Regions from separate parts of the Variovorax glacialis genome, predicted to be linked through region 2. Evidence: riboswitches for the same ligand, from Rfam matches in the RefSeq annotation. Region 2 holds a riboswitch; the other holds the start of a gene.
What was found. Region 2 has a riboswitch for glycine ahead of ACSFBL_RS23680 (FAD-dependent oxidoreductase). Riboswitches for the same ligand answer to the same signal wherever they lie in the genome.
Positions count from the first base shown of each region.

Region 1 (7,173 bases), on a different contig from region 2:
TCCTCCGGCGCGTCCCAGTGCGGAAAGTGGCCGCAGCGCTCGAACCAGTGCAGGCGCGCATCCGGAAAAAGCTGCTGCGCCCGCGCCGCCTGCCGGGGCAGGCAGATGCGGTCCAGCCGTCCCCAGCCGATCACCATCGGCTTGGCGATGCTGCCGATTGCAAGCCCTTCCAGCGGCGCGGCACGCACCAGGTCGCGAAGTATCACGCTGAAGGATTCCGCCGACGCGTAGCTGCGCATCTCCTCCAGCACGAGCGCCGGCGACAGCCGGGTCGGCTGGGCCGAGAACTGCGCCAGCAGCAGCTTGCGCGACCATTCGTGCTCGGCGATCGCGGGCATGGCGAACCTGAGACCCCGTACCAGTCGCCGCGAGAAGCAGATCGAAGTTTGATAGATGTAGCGCTCCCACCCGGCCCAGAACCCGCCCGGCCCCAGCGAAACGACGGAGCCCAGGACACCACCCCGCTCCGCGAGTTCAAGCACCAGCCGGGCGCCCAGCGAACTGCCGACCGCATCGGTGCCGATCAGGTCATGTTCCTTGAGGAACTGGGCGACCGCGTTGCCGAGCGTGCGCACCGACACCTCCCCCGCGAGCGGAGGGCTCTTGCCGAAGCCCGGCAAGTCGATCGCCACCACGGCGCGTTCGGCAGCCAGCGGATTCAGGACGGTCTGCCACGAGCGCCAGCTGCTGCCCAGTCCATGCACGAGCAACAGGGGCTTCCCTTCACCGCGTCGGACGTAGTTGATGAGCACGCGTTCACTTTGCGTTCATCCATGCCCTCGCAGCGACAGCAGGCCGCACGACCCGGTGTAGGAGAACGAGCCAGCCCCACAGCGCGCCGATACACTGGGCCGATGCTTTCGTCGCGCCGCCCATGGCTCGCCGCCCTGATCTGCCTGGGTCTGCTCTGCGCTGCCACGTTCGCGCGCGCGCAGGCGGAAAGCCTGCGCATCGGTTCCAAGCGCTTCACCGAGTCGTACATCCTGGCCGAGGTGCTCGCGCAGACCGCAGCGCCGCAAACGCCGACACCGCCCATCGTCCGGCAAGGGCTGGGCAACACCGCGATCGTCTATGAAGCCCTGCTCTCGGGTGGCATCGACCTTTACGCCGAATACACCGGCACCATCGCCCTGGAAATTCTCAAGAGCCCCCAGTCGATGACGCGCGAAGCCATGAACGCGGCCCTCTTGCCGCTCGGCCTCGGCGTTGCGATTCCGCTCGGCTTCAACGACGGGTATGCGCTGGCCATGCGGGCCGCCGATGCCGACCGCCTCGGCGTGCGCACGCTGAGCGATCTGGCGAATCACCCCGAGCTGAAGCTCGGCCTGTCCAACGAGTTCATCGGCCGCGCGGACGGCTGGCAGGGCCTGGCCACGCGCTATGGATTCAAGCAGACGCCGACCGGCCTGGACCACGGGCTCGCCTACGACGCGATCGCCGCGAAGCAGATCGACGTGATCGACATCTACACCACCGACGCCAAGATCGACCATCTCGGCCTGCGCGTGCTCCAGGACGACCTCGGCTACTTCCCGCGCTACGACGCTGTCGTGCTCTACCGTCTGGACGTCACGACGCGCGCGCCCAAGGCCTGGGCGGCGCTCCAGAAGCTTGAAGGGCGCATCGACGAGCGCGCGATGATCGCGATGAACGCACGTGCCGAACTGCAGGGCGTGGCCTTCGACGTCATCGCCCGCGACTTCCTGGCGCAACAGGGCCAGGGCGTTGCGAAGGCGGCCCCGGCCGGTGCCCAGGACGCCGGCTCGCGCGGCTTCATGGCCAAGCTGCTCGGCCCCGACCTCGGCCGGCTGACGCGGCAACACCTGATGCTCGTCGCGGTGTCCGTCGGGCTCGCGATCCTCATCGCGGTGCCGCTGGGCGTCCTGGTCTTTCCTCATTTGCGGACGCGCGCGACAGTGCTCGGGCTGACGGGCCTGCTGCAGACGGTTCCTTCGCTCGCGATGCTCGCCGTGCTGATCTCGCTGATGGGCGCGATCGGCACGCTGCCGGCGCTGGTCGCGCTTACGCTCTACGCGCTGCTGCCGATCATGCGCAACACCGTCACCGGGCTGGCCGAGGTTCCCGCCGGATTGCGGCAGGCAGGCACTGCCCTCGGCATGACCGGGGTGCAGAACCTGCAGGTCGTGATGCTGCCGCTGGCGCTCCCCACGCTCCTTGCGGGCGTGCGCACCGCGACGACGATCGCGATCGGCACGGCGACCATCGCGGCCTTCATCGGCGCCGGCGGCTTCGGCGAGCGCATCGTGACCGGGCTTGCGCTCAACGACCGCGAATTGCTGCTCGCAGGCGCCGTACCGGCCGCGGTGCTGGCGCTGCTGAGCGAGGCCTTGTTCGAGACCATCGACTACGTGATGCGCCGGCGCATGCAAGACTGAAACCGCCCACCTGGAGGATCCTTCGTCCATGAACATCGTCATCACCGGCGGTGCCGGCTTCGTCGGCGCACGACTCGCCCGCACCCTGCTCGCTCGCGGGCATCTCACCTTGGCCGGTGCCACGCCTGCGTCGATCGAGGGCATCACGCTCGTCGACCGCGTGGCACCACCTGAAGATCTGGCGCAGGATCCGCGCGTGACCGCGGTCGTCGGCGATCTGAACGAGTTGCTCACCAGCGCGCCCGAACGCGCTGTGCCGCGCGACACCACGCTGCTCTTCCACCTGGCCGCGGCGGTCAGCGGCGAATGCGAGGCCGACTTCGATCTCGGCATGCGCAGCAACTTCGCCGCCACCAATGCACTGCTCGACGCCTGCCGCAAGCTGGGCACCGTGCCGACGCTGGTCTTCTCGAGCTCGCTCGCCGTGTACGGCAATTCGCCCGAGCAGCCCTTGCCCGAGGTCATCACGGACAGCACCCTGCCCACGCCGCAGACCAGCTACGGCATCCAGAAGTTCATCGCCGAACAGCTGGTGGCCGACTACACGCGCAAGGGCTTCATCAACGGCCGGAGCGTGCGGCTGATGACGGTCAGCGTGCGACCGGGCATGCCCAACGGTGCGGCCTCTGGCTTCTTCAGCGGAATGATCCGCGAGCCGCTCGCCGGCGTTCGCGCGGCCTGTCCTGTGGCGGACGAAACGCCGGTGGCGATCGCGTCGCCGACGCGCACCATCGAAGGGCTTGTTCGCGCAGCCGAAGCGAGCGACGCGCAATGGGGACCGCGCACTGCGCTCAATCTCCCATCGCTGTCAACCACCGTCGGCGAGATGGCCGCGGCACTCGGCCGCGTCGCGGGAACCACAGCGACGAACCTGCTCGACCGCACGCCCGACCCTGCGATCCGCCGCATCGTGAAGAGCTGGCCCGGACGCTTCGAGACCGTGCGCGCGCGTGCGCTCGGGCTCGACGCCGACGCGAGCTTCGATGACGTGATCCTCGAATACGTCCGCGAGAATCCGGGCGCGATCAAGGTGTCCGTGCAGGCGCCGTCAGGCTGAACGAATTCGGCGGCCGGCGTGCCGCCAATCCCTTACACTCATTCCCGTCAGGAGAGAGCCCCGCGACAGCGGTGCCGCCGAAGGCGCAGGTCCCCCCATCACAAGGGCCCGAACGCTCAGGCAAAAGGACTGACGAGGCGCCCCTCCACACGGGCGTTTCCTTGCTGGAGAGAGGCGGCCCGTCATCGAGTCGGAGGGCCGTCCACCGAAGGAGCAAACCCCGATCGTGGGGCGAATCTCTCAGGTAAAGCGGACAGCAGGGGTGGCCCATGGCTTCGGTCATGGATCTGGACTGCCCCTTTGGAGAGTGCCTTGGCCTCCGCATCGACCGACGATCTTCTGAAGACACCGCTTCACGCCCTGCACGTGGAACTTGGCGCCCGCATGGTTCCCTTCGCGGGCTATTCGATGCCGGTGCAATACCCCGCAGGCCTGATGGCCGAGCACCGCAACACGCGCGAGGCCGCCGGCCTGTTCGACATTTCGCACATGGGCCAGTTGCGCCTGGTCGGCCCCGATGCGGCGGCAGCCTTCGAGACCCTGATGCCGGTCGACGTGATCGGCCTCGCGCCGGGCAAGCAACGCTACGGCCTGTTGCTCAACGACGAGGGCGGCATCCTCGACGACCTGATGTTCTTCAACGAAGGGCACGATTCGCTGTTCGTGATCGTGAACGGCGCCTGCAAGGTGGCCGACCTCGCGCACATCACGGCGAAGATCGGCCAGCGCTGCCAGGTCCTGCCGATGCCCGACCAAGCGCTGCTGGCGCTCCAGGGGCCGCAGGCCGCGGCGGCGCTCGCCCGGCTGTCGCCCGGCGTCGAGCGCTTCGTCTTCATGACCGGCGGCGCCGTGCAGATCGGCGGCCTTCCGGCCTTCGTCACGCGCAGCGGCTACACGGGCGAGGACGGCTTCGAAATTTCCGTCGCGGCCAAGGATGCGGAAGCCCTGGCCCGCCTGCTGCTCGCCCAGCCGGAGGTCAAGCCCGTCGGGCTGGGCGCGCGCAATTCGCTGCGCCTCGAAGCCGGGCTCTGCCTCTACGGCAACGACATCGACGAAACCACCACGCCGGTCGAGGCATCGCTCGGCTGGGCGATGCAGAAAGTGCGGCGAACGGGCGGCGCACGCGAAGGCGGCTTTCCCGGCGCGGCGCGGATCCTCGCGCAACTCACGGCCGCCAGCGGCACGGCGGGCCACCTCGATCACGAGACGCTGAAGCGCAAACGCGTCGGCCTCGTGGCGCTGGATCGCGTTCCGGTGCGCGATGGCACGCTCCTTGAATCATTCGAAGGCGTCGCCATCGGCCATGTGACCAGCGGTCTGCTCGGACCGACGGTCGACCGGCCAGTCGCCATCGCCTATGTCGCGCTGGCCTATGCGGAGCCGGGCACGCGCATCCAGGCCGTCGTGCGGGGGAAGCCCGTGCTCATGGAAGTAAGCACCATGCCTTTCGTTCCTGCCCGCTACTACCGAGGCTGACCCCACCAATACCCAACTACCCAAGGAGCTTCATTCATGACCATCAAGTACACCAAGGACCACGAGTGGGTCAAACAGGACGATGCAACGCTCGTCACCGTCGGCATCACGGTGCATGCGCAGGACGCGCTGGGCGACGTGGTCTTCGTCGACCTGCCGGAAGTCGGCAAGACCTTCAGCCAGGGCGAGGTCGCGGGCGTGGTCGAGTCGGTGAAAGCTGCGGCCGATGTGTTCATGCCGGTTTCGGGCGAGATCACCGAGGTCAACGAGGCGCTGCGCGCCGACCCGTCGCTCGCCAACAGTGCGCCAATGGATGCCGGCTGGTTCTTCAAGGTCCGCGTCAGCGACGCGACCCAGCTCGAAGCGCTGCTGGACGAAACCGCCTACGCCAAGTTCGCCGAAGACAACTGATCCTCCACTGCCTCTCCTGACCCAACGACCATCTCCATGTCGACGCCCGTCCTGCCCACCCTCCCCTCGCTCGGCGAACTCGAGAACGCCGAGGAATTCATCGCGCGCCACATCGGCATCGAAGCCGCGGACGAGACGCGCATGCTGGCTGCCGTCGGCTCGACGACGCGCGCCGAACTGATCGACGGCATCGTGCCGCCGGCCATTCGCCGCAGCCGGCCGATGCGCCTGCCGGCACCGTTGACGGAGGCCGACGCGCTGGCCGAACTCAAGGCGATAGCGTCGAAGAACAAGGTGGCGCGCAGCTTCATCGGACAGGGCTACTACGGGACGCACACGCCCGGCGTGATCCTGCGCAACGTGCTGGAGAACCCCGCCTGGTACACGGCCTACACGCCCTACCAGGCCGAGATCTCGCAGGGCCGGATGGAGGCGCTGGTCAATTTCCAGACGATGGTCTGCGACCTCACGGGCGTGGCCATTGCCAACGCGTCGATGCTCGACGAGGCGACGGCCGCCGCCGAGGCGATGACGCTGGCCAAGCGCAGCGTGAAGAGCAAGAGCAACGTCTTCCTGGTGTCGGGCGATTGCCATCCGCAGACGATCGAAGTGATCAAGACGCGTGCCGCGCCGCTGGGCATCGAGGTCAAGGTCAGCACCGTGTCCGAGACCCTGCCGCACCTGATGGCGAGCAGTGAATTCTTCGGCGTGCTGGCGCAATACCCCGCCACCACTGGGCACGTGCACGACCTGCGCCCGCTCGCGGGCCACGCGCACCAGTTCGGCGCCGCCTTCTGCGTGGCGGCCGACCTGCTCGCGCTCACGCTGCTGGTGCCGCCCGGCGAATGGGATGCGGACATCGTCTGCGGCACCACACAGCGCTTCGGCATGCCGATGTGCAATGGCGGGCCGCATGCGGCCTACCTCGCGTGCCGCGACGAATACAAGCGTTCGCTGCCCGGCCGCATCGTCGGCGTCAGCGTCGACACGCACGGCGCGCCCGCCTACCGCCTCGCACTGCAGACGCGCGAGCAGCACATCCGCCGCGAGAAGGCCACCTCCAACATCTGCACCGCGCAAGTGCTGCCGGCCGTGGTCGCCAGCATGTACGCGGTCTATCACGGGCCGCAAGGGCTGCGGCGCATTGCGCAGCGCGTCGCCGCGCTCACCGCGGTGCTGGCGCAGGGCCTGGAGCAGATGGGACGGGAGCTCGTCAACGTGACCGCCTTCGACACCGTCACCGTCAAGACCGGCGAGGACACCGCCAAGATCCTCGAACGCGCCGAGGCGGCCAGCTTCAACCTGCGCCACCGCCTGCAGAACCACCTGGGCATCTCGCTCGACGAGACCACGACGCGCGCCGACATCGAGACCCTGTGGGCCCTCTTCGTGCCGACCGGCAAGCCGATGCCGCGCTTCGAGGACCTCAGCGGCCGCATCACGCCGCGCATCCCCGAGGACCTGCGCCGCACCAGCGACTTCCTCGCGCACCCGGTGTTCAACACCCACAAGAGCGAGACGGCGATGCTGCGCTACGTCCGCAGCCTGAGCGACAAGGACCTCGCGCTGGACCGCAGCATGATCCCGCTCGGCAGCTGCACGATGAAGCTCAACGCGACGAGCGAGATGATCCCGATCACCTGGCCCGAATTCGCGAACATCCACCCCTTCGCGCCGGCCGAGCAACTGCAAGGCTACGCGCAGCTCGACAAGCAGTTGCGCGCGTGGCTTTGCGAGGCCACGGGCTATGCCGGCATCAGCCTGCAGCCCAACGCGGGCTCGCAGGGCGAATACGCGGGCCTGCTGGCGATCAAGGCCTTCCACGAAGCGAAG
Region 1 is NZ_JBPJZT010000002.1:337,980-345,152, forward strand. It holds gene ACSFBL_RS06045 (alpha/beta fold hydrolase) at 1-752, opposite strand, end outside; gene ACSFBL_RS06050 (ABC transporter permease/substrate-binding protein) at 855-2,396, shown strand; gene denD (D-erythronate dehydrogenase) at 2,425-3,453, shown strand; glycine riboswitch at 3,492-3,595, shown strand; glycine riboswitch at 3,608-3,720, shown strand; gene gcvT (glycine cleavage system aminomethyltransferase GcvT) at 3,766-4,929, shown strand; gene gcvH (glycine cleavage system protein GcvH) at 4,966-5,340, shown strand; gene gcvP (aminomethyl-transferring glycine dehydrogenase) at 5,377-7,173, shown strand, end outside.
Region 1: linked by a shared signal. The riboswitch ahead of gcvT (glycine cleavage system aminomethyltransferase GcvT) and the one ahead of ACSFBL_RS23680 (FAD-dependent oxidoreductase) in region 2 are both predicted to bind glycine.

Region 2 (7,173 bases):
CCTCGCCAGCGTCTTCACCCGCCAGGCCTCCGCCCCGACGCCCGCGCCGATGCCTGCACCCGCTCCTTCGTTCCGCGCCGCGCCGCCGGAACCCGAGCCGGAAGTCGAGGAAGAAGAGGATGAGGACGTCGAAGTCGAGGCCGACGAGCAACCCGCTGCGAAGTCGAAGGCTTCGAAAGCGGCCGGCGGTGCGTCGGCGGATGGCGCCGGCGTGGTCGATCCGCTTCAGTGGTGGGGCGCGCTCACGCAGCAGTTCCAGCAGATCGCCGCCTCGGCCATGCAGGACGCTTCGCAGTTGAAGGTGCCGGCCATGGCGGAAGCCGTCGGCAAGGCGATGGGCGCGGCACCGGCCAAGGCGACCCGCAAGCCGGCCGCTGCGGCCGCCAGCAAGAAGACATCGACCGGCCGCAACGCCGCTGCCGGCAAGTCGTCGGCTCCGGCGCGCAAGCGCGCGCGCTGACGTCCCTGGACGAACCCAGACAGAAAGCCGCGCGCATGAAGCTCTTTCCCTCCGGTCACGCCACCCATCCGCAATGGCGCATGGCGGCCGGGCTCGTGCTCGCCCAACTGCGGGCGCAGATGGCGCTGCCCGACTACGCCCGCTCGCCCACGCTGGGCCTGCTCTACATCACCGACCACTACGCGGCCGACGCACAGGAAATCCTCGACCACCTCGGTGCCGAACTGCCCGAGATCACGGACTGGTCCGGCACCGTGGGCGTGGGCGTGGCCGCCAACAACGCCGAGTATTTCGACGAGCCGGCCCTGAGCGTGATGCTGTGCGAACTGCCCAGCGACCAGTACCGCGTGTTCTCGGGCGTGGCGCCGCTCGCCAGTTCGGAAATGAGCGGCTTTGCCGCGCACACCGCGCTCGTGCATGCCGACCCGCGGACGCCCGAACTCGGCGAGTTGATCGCCGAAATGGCCGATCGCACCGACACCGGCTACCTGTTCGGCGGCCTGTCTTCGGGGCGCGCCGGTTCGCTGCAGTTCGCCATCGGTGGCAACGGCAACATCCGGGGCCATGGGGCCGTGGGCGGCGTGTTTTCAGGGGGTTTGTCGGGGGTGGTGTTCGGCGAAGGCGTGCGCCTGGTGTCGCGGGTTACGCAGGGCTGCCAGCCGGTGTCCCGCGAGCGTGAGATCACGAAGGCGGACGGCAACCTGCTGCTCGAACTCGACGGCGATCCGGCGCTCGATGTGCTGCTGGACGACCTCCACGTATCGCTCGACGCGCCGGAGCAGGCGGTCGATGCAGTGCGCGCCACGCTCGTGGGTCTGGCCGAAGCCGGCAGCGACGGTGTGCGACGCACGCGCGACCTCGGCGCCGACGTTCGCGTGCGCCACATCATCGGGCTCGACCCGACGCGTCGCGGCGTGGCGATCGCCGACGTCGCCGAGGTCGGCATGCGCATGACCTTCTGCCGACGAAACGCGCAGGCGGCGCGATCAGACCTGATGCGTGTGTGCGCCGAGATCCGCGAGGAACTGGAGCCGGAGGAGCAGACGCTCGCCACGGCCCGCGCGGTGGCGGCCGGCGAGGCCGAGGCGGCGCCGCATCCGGCCCGGCGCATCGCGGGAGCCGTCTACGTGAGCTGCTCCGGCCGCGGCGGTCCGCACTTCGGCGCGCCGGGGGCGGAATTGCAGATCGTGCGCCACGCGCTGGGCGACGTGCCGCTGGTCGGCTTCTTCGCGGCGGGCGAGATCGCCCGGAACCATCTTTACGGCTACACCGGCGTGCTGACGGTGTTCACCTGCAACGACTGAGCGCCTGCCGCTCAGGCGGGCTGCAGCGCGGGCGACGCATTTGCGCGCAGGCCGGTGAAAGCGAAGTCGACTTCCGGCGCCAGGCCGCTCACGATCCGGGCGATCGACTTGCCCGAGCCGCAGGCATGCGTCCAGCCGAGCGTGCCGTGGCCGGTGTTCAGGAACAGGTTCGGCAGCTTCGTCCCGCCGATCAGCGGCACGTTGCTCGGCGTCGCGGGGCGAAGGCCGGTCCAGAACTGGGCATTGGCGGCATCGCCGGCGCCGGGAAAGAGTTCTTCGACGCGCCGCACGATCGCCTCGCAGCGCACGCGGTTCAGGTCGCGGTCATAGCCGTTGAATTCGGCCGTTCCGGCAATCCGCAGCCGGTCGCCCGACTCGGAGGTGTAGCGCGAGAAGACCAGCTTGTACTCGTCGTCGGTCAACGAGACCTGGTGCGCCTTCGACGCGTCCTTCACCGGCAGGGTGACCGAATAGCCCTTGGCCGGGTAGATGGGCAGGCGGATGCCGAGCGGCGCCGCGTAGAGCGGGCTCAGCGAGCCCATCGCCAGCACGAAGGCGTCGCCGCGAATGCGCTGGAAGCGGCCTTCGCTGTCGGTGGCCTCGACGTGGTCGATGCTGCCGCCGGCCTCGCGCAGCGCCGTCACGGTGTGGCTCATCAGGAACTTCACGCCGGCCGCAGTGGCCAGTTTGACGAGTTCGCGCGCAAAGCGGTTGGCGTCGCCGGATTCGTCTTCGGCCGTGTAGGTGGCACCGGCGAGCTGGGAGCGGATGTGGGCCAGTGCGGGCTCGATCTTCACGGCCGCGTCGGCGGAAATCACCTGGCGGTCGCAGCCCAGGGCGCGCATCTGCTCGGCGGGTTCGAGGGCGGCGTCGAACTCTTTCTGCGTCGTGTAGAAGTGCAGGATGCCCTGCGTGCGCTGCTCGTAGCCGATGCCGGTGTCGCGGCGCAGTTGCTGCAGGGTGTCGCGGCTGTAGGTGCCGAGCCGCACGATCTGCTCGATGTTGTGGCGGGTGCGCGCCGGCGTGCACTCGCGCAGGAATTGCAGCCCCCACAGCCATTGCCGCATGTCGGCGCGCATGCGGAAGAGCAGGGGAGCGTCTTCCTTGCCGAGCCATTGCAGTACCTTGAGTGGCGCACCCGGGTTGGCCCAGGGCTCGGCGTGGCTCACCGAGATCTGCCCGCCGTTGGCGAAGCTGGTTTCCGCGGCCGGCGTGGCCTGCCGGTCGATGACGGTCACCTCGTGACCGAGTTGCTGGAGGTAGTAGGCCGAGGTCACGCCGAGCAGGCCGGCGCCAAGAACGATCACACGCATTGAAAGCACCTTCGAAGGTTGCAGCGCTCGGACGGATCGGTTTCGGAAGCTGAATGGAAAAAGCAACCGGACCGGACGTCCAAGTTGCCGCTCCCCCTGTCCTCGGTACCTGAGAGATTCACCCGCTGCGCCCGCAGCGGGTTTGCTCCTTCGGTGCATCACGCTCGCATGCGAGTGAAGTGATGGCTCTCCAGACGGCTATGACAGTTGGTGCAGTACAGGCCCGTCTTGCGAGCCGACCTGAGCGTTTATGGGAGTTTGCGCCTTCGGTGGGGCCGCTTTCGCGGCCCGCTCTCCTGCAGTGCGGCGATTGTAGGCGGCCGGAGGCCTCAAGGCTACAAGCCCCTGAAGGCGAACTGGAGTTCGGGGCGCAGGCCGCTGACGATGCGGGCGATGGACTTGCCCGCTCCGAGGGCATTGATCCAGCTGGGTGTGCCGGGCGCCGTGTTCAGGAACAGGTTGGGGAGGCGCGTCTTGCCGATCATCGGCAGTCGGGTCCTGCTCACGGCGTGCATCTCGGTGGCGAGCGATGCGTGCGCCATGTCGCCCGCGCCCGGGAGCAGCATCTCGACGCGCGTCAGGATCGCATCGAAGCGGTCCGAATCGGGTTCGCTTTCCTCGTCCAGGCCGGCACGAACCGTGGCGGTGACACGCAGGTGGTCGCCTTGTGGCGTCTCGACGCGATCGATGCGCAGCTTGCCCTGGCGATCGCGCAGCGCGACGCGCGGCGCGCGGGTCGGATCCTTGACCGGTATCGTCACGATGTACTCGCGCACGAAACGCAGCGGCATGGAGACGCCCAGGTACTCCGCGTGCTGGACGCTCGACGAGCCCAGCGCCAGCACATAGGCCTGGGCACGGAGCGTGGTGGCGCGGCCATGGGGATCGAGCACCTCGACGCGGTCGATGCGGCCGTCGCGGTCCTTCAGCGACACCACCGTGTGCTTTGTCAGGAAACGCACGCCCGCCGCGCGGCAGAGGAAGACCAGGCTTGCCGCGAACTGCGAAGGATCGCGGGCCGGGTCTTCGGCCGAGTAAGTCGCGCCGGCAAGTTTGTCGCGGATGGCCTTCAGCGCGGGCTCCATGCGGATCGCGTCATCGGCGGAAAAGAGCTGTTCCTCGCAGCCGAGTTCGGACCAGTGTGGGGCGCGGGCCATTCGATGGTTGAAGGCCGCGGCATCGGTGAACAGATTCAGCAGGCCGCCGATACGCGTGCCCTGCGGCATGCCCGCCTCTTCGCGCAGGACGCGCGCACTCTTGCGACTGTAGGCGGCGAGGCGAACGAGGTGCTCGACCGGGTCGCGCTGGGGCTTTTCGCCGATGGCGCGATCGAGCAGCCTGGCGACGCGGCGGCGCAATCCAGTGCGCAGCCGGGCCCATCGGCTTTGCGCCCGCCCGCCGTGGACAGGCGTGGATTCGGGCCGCTTCGACGTGGATGCGTCGCCGGTCGGCGCGACACGCCCGCGGGCCTTGGCGGCCGGCGTCGCATGCCGGTCGACCACGATGACTTCATGGCCCAACTGCTGAAGGTAGTAGGCCGAGGTGACACCGAGCAAGCCGGCGCCGAGTACAACCACGCGCATGTCCGAATCCTTTTGGGATGGCACGAACGGCGGGCGTTGGTGCTCACTGTGCGAAGCGGCCGTCACCCGGGGTTCAGATTGCCGCTCCCCCTGTCTCTGTTACCTGAGAGATTCATCCGGCGCGACCTGCGACGGACTTGCTCCTTCGGTGCGCCACATTGGCGTGGCGTCTCTCCAGTCGGCGATTGATCAACGAAAAGCAGTGCCTGAACCACTGTGTGTGCGGTTCACCTGAGCGTTCATGGGAGTTTGCGCCATCGGTGGGACGAGTCTGTCCACTTTTCTGCAGGCCATGATTTTATAGAGGAAACCGGTTTCCGTGTGTTTCATCACACTCAGGCGCGTCGCAGCCGGGTGAAGAGCTCGAACTCCCAGTTGCGCATTCCCAGCAGCAATGTGTAGCCCTCGCGCTCCTTGGGCGACAGTTTCTGGTCGGTCTGGTGCTGCTGCGCGAAGTCCTGCGCGACGCGCTGCAAGCGGTCCAGGAAGGCCGGGGCGAGCGACTTGCTGATGGAGCCGTGCACCAGAAGGAGGCCTTCTGCGGGGCCGTCGAAGCCGCCGCGGTAGTAGTCGAGCACCACGTTTTCCCGGAAGAAATCCATCACCGGGCCGTGCGGACGCCAGCGGAAGGTCTTGGCCAGCTTTAGCCGGTAGCGGTTCAGCGGGCGCAGCTCGATGATCCCGATGCGGTCGAGCTGGGCCAAGTAGCCGATGCACTCGGCCTCGGTGATGCGGTAGGCACCGACGATCTGCTCCAGCGTCCACTGGCTCAGCACGCAGATGGCGAGCAGCAGCAGCTTCTTGTCCTTCACCACCGCCTTTTCCTGCTCGAGCGTGAGCTCCTTGAGCAGGGGCTGCGAATCGGCCACACGGCGGGCGAGTTCCGCGAAGTCGATCTTCAGGGCCCGGCAGATGGCGTCGACCCGGGTGAGGGGCATGTCGCCCTTGGCGAGCATCCGCTTGACGCTGGATTCGGCCATGTCCAGCGACTTGGCGAGGTCCCCGTAGGTCATGTGGGCGTTCTTGAGTTCGTTCTTGAGGGCCTGGACCAGGTCGACGGTGGTGCTCATGGAGAGAGTCGGTATTGCCGGTTGATACCGGAAGTGGTGGAAAAGTACGCCGTATCGATTTTCGATGCCTGCCGGTGGGTTGACAACCTAGATTCCACCCCACGCCAATCACCGGAGTTCCGCCATGTCGCTGTCGTCTCTCTCCAGCCGCGAACGTTGCCTGCTGTCGCTGTTCGCGGTGCTCCTGCTGGCGGCGATCGTCGGGCCGGCGGTGCCAGCAATCGGATCCGGCGGGACCGCGTTTGCCGACAGCCAGGCTTGGCACGGCCTGCCGAACGCGATGGACGTGCTCAGCAATCTGCCTTTCGCCGCCATCGGCATCTGGGGCCTGCGCTGGCTGCATTGGCTGGACCGGGTGCACGAAGAGGCCCAGGATGCGGCGGTGCTGCCCCAGGCTGCGATCCAGCCGCCGGTCAATTCGCTCGATTGCGCCTGGATGTTCTTTGCGGGGCTGATCCTCACGGCCCTGGGCTCGGCCTTCTACCACCTGGCGCCCGACAGCATGCGGCTGGCGGCCGACCGCGCCGGCATGGCGGTCGCCTTCGCGGGGCTGGTGGGCTTCGCGGTGTGCGAGCGGGTGAGTGCCCGCGCCGGCTGGCCTGCGGCCTGGTTCACCCTGGTGGGCGGTTTGCTGGCGGCGGCCATCTGCCACAAGACCGGCAACGCGCTGCCTTGGGCCCTGGTCCAGTTCGGCGGCATGACGCTGATCGCGGCGCTGGCCTTGACCAAGCCGATGCATGGCGCGATCGGCCTCAAGCTGGGCTGGGTGATCTGCTTCTATGTGCTGGCCAAGCTGTTCGAGCTGGGGGACCACGCGATCTTCGAGGCGACGAATCAGCTCGTGTCGGGGCATAGCCTCAAGCATCTGACGGCCGCGCTGGCTGCGCTCCCGGTGCTGCACGCCTTGCAGACCATGGAGCGGCAATCCCTGCGGCACAATCCGGGCGCCGCCACCGTGACGGCTTGAGGAACCTGCCAGCAAGGCCTTACGAATGACATCATCCGTCGACGCGTCTTCCTCCCCGTCCAGCGTGCCCGATCCGCAAGGGCACGCCAACCAGTTCGCGCTGCTGGGGCAGCGCCGGTTTGCGCCCTTCTTCTGGACCCAGTTCGCCGGCGCGGCCAACGACAACCTGTTCAAGTTTGCGTTCACTGTCATGGTGACCTACCAGCTGCAGCTCAGCTGGATGCCGCCGGCCATGGCGGGGCTCGCGATCGGTGCCCTGTTCATCCTGCCCTTCCTGCTGTTCTCCGCCACCGCCGGGCAGTTCACGGACAAGTACGACAAGACGAAGATGATCCGCTTCGTCAAGAACCTCGAGATCGCGATCATGCTCATCGCGGCATGGGGCTTCGTCCGGGCGGATGCGGCGGTGCTCCTGGGCTGCGTCTTCCTGATGGGGCTGCACTCGACCCTGTTTGGCCCCGTCAAGTTCGCCTACC
Region 2 is NZ_JBPJZT010000009.1:143,096-150,268, forward strand. It holds gene ACSFBL_RS23665 (PhaM family polyhydroxyalkanoate granule multifunctional regulatory protein) at 1-460, shown strand, start outside; gene ACSFBL_RS23670 (FIST signal transduction protein) at 496-1,764, shown strand; gene ACSFBL_RS23675 (D-amino acid dehydrogenase) at 1,776-3,077, opposite strand; glycine riboswitch at 3,164-3,281, opposite strand; glycine riboswitch at 3,291-3,386, opposite strand; gene ACSFBL_RS23680 (FAD-dependent oxidoreductase) at 3,413-4,660, opposite strand; glycine riboswitch at 4,741-4,848, opposite strand; gene ACSFBL_RS23685 (helix-turn-helix domain-containing protein) at 4,996-5,730, opposite strand; gene ACSFBL_RS23690 (hypothetical protein) at 5,855-6,697, shown strand; gene ACSFBL_RS23695 (MFS transporter) at 6,723-7,173, shown strand, end outside.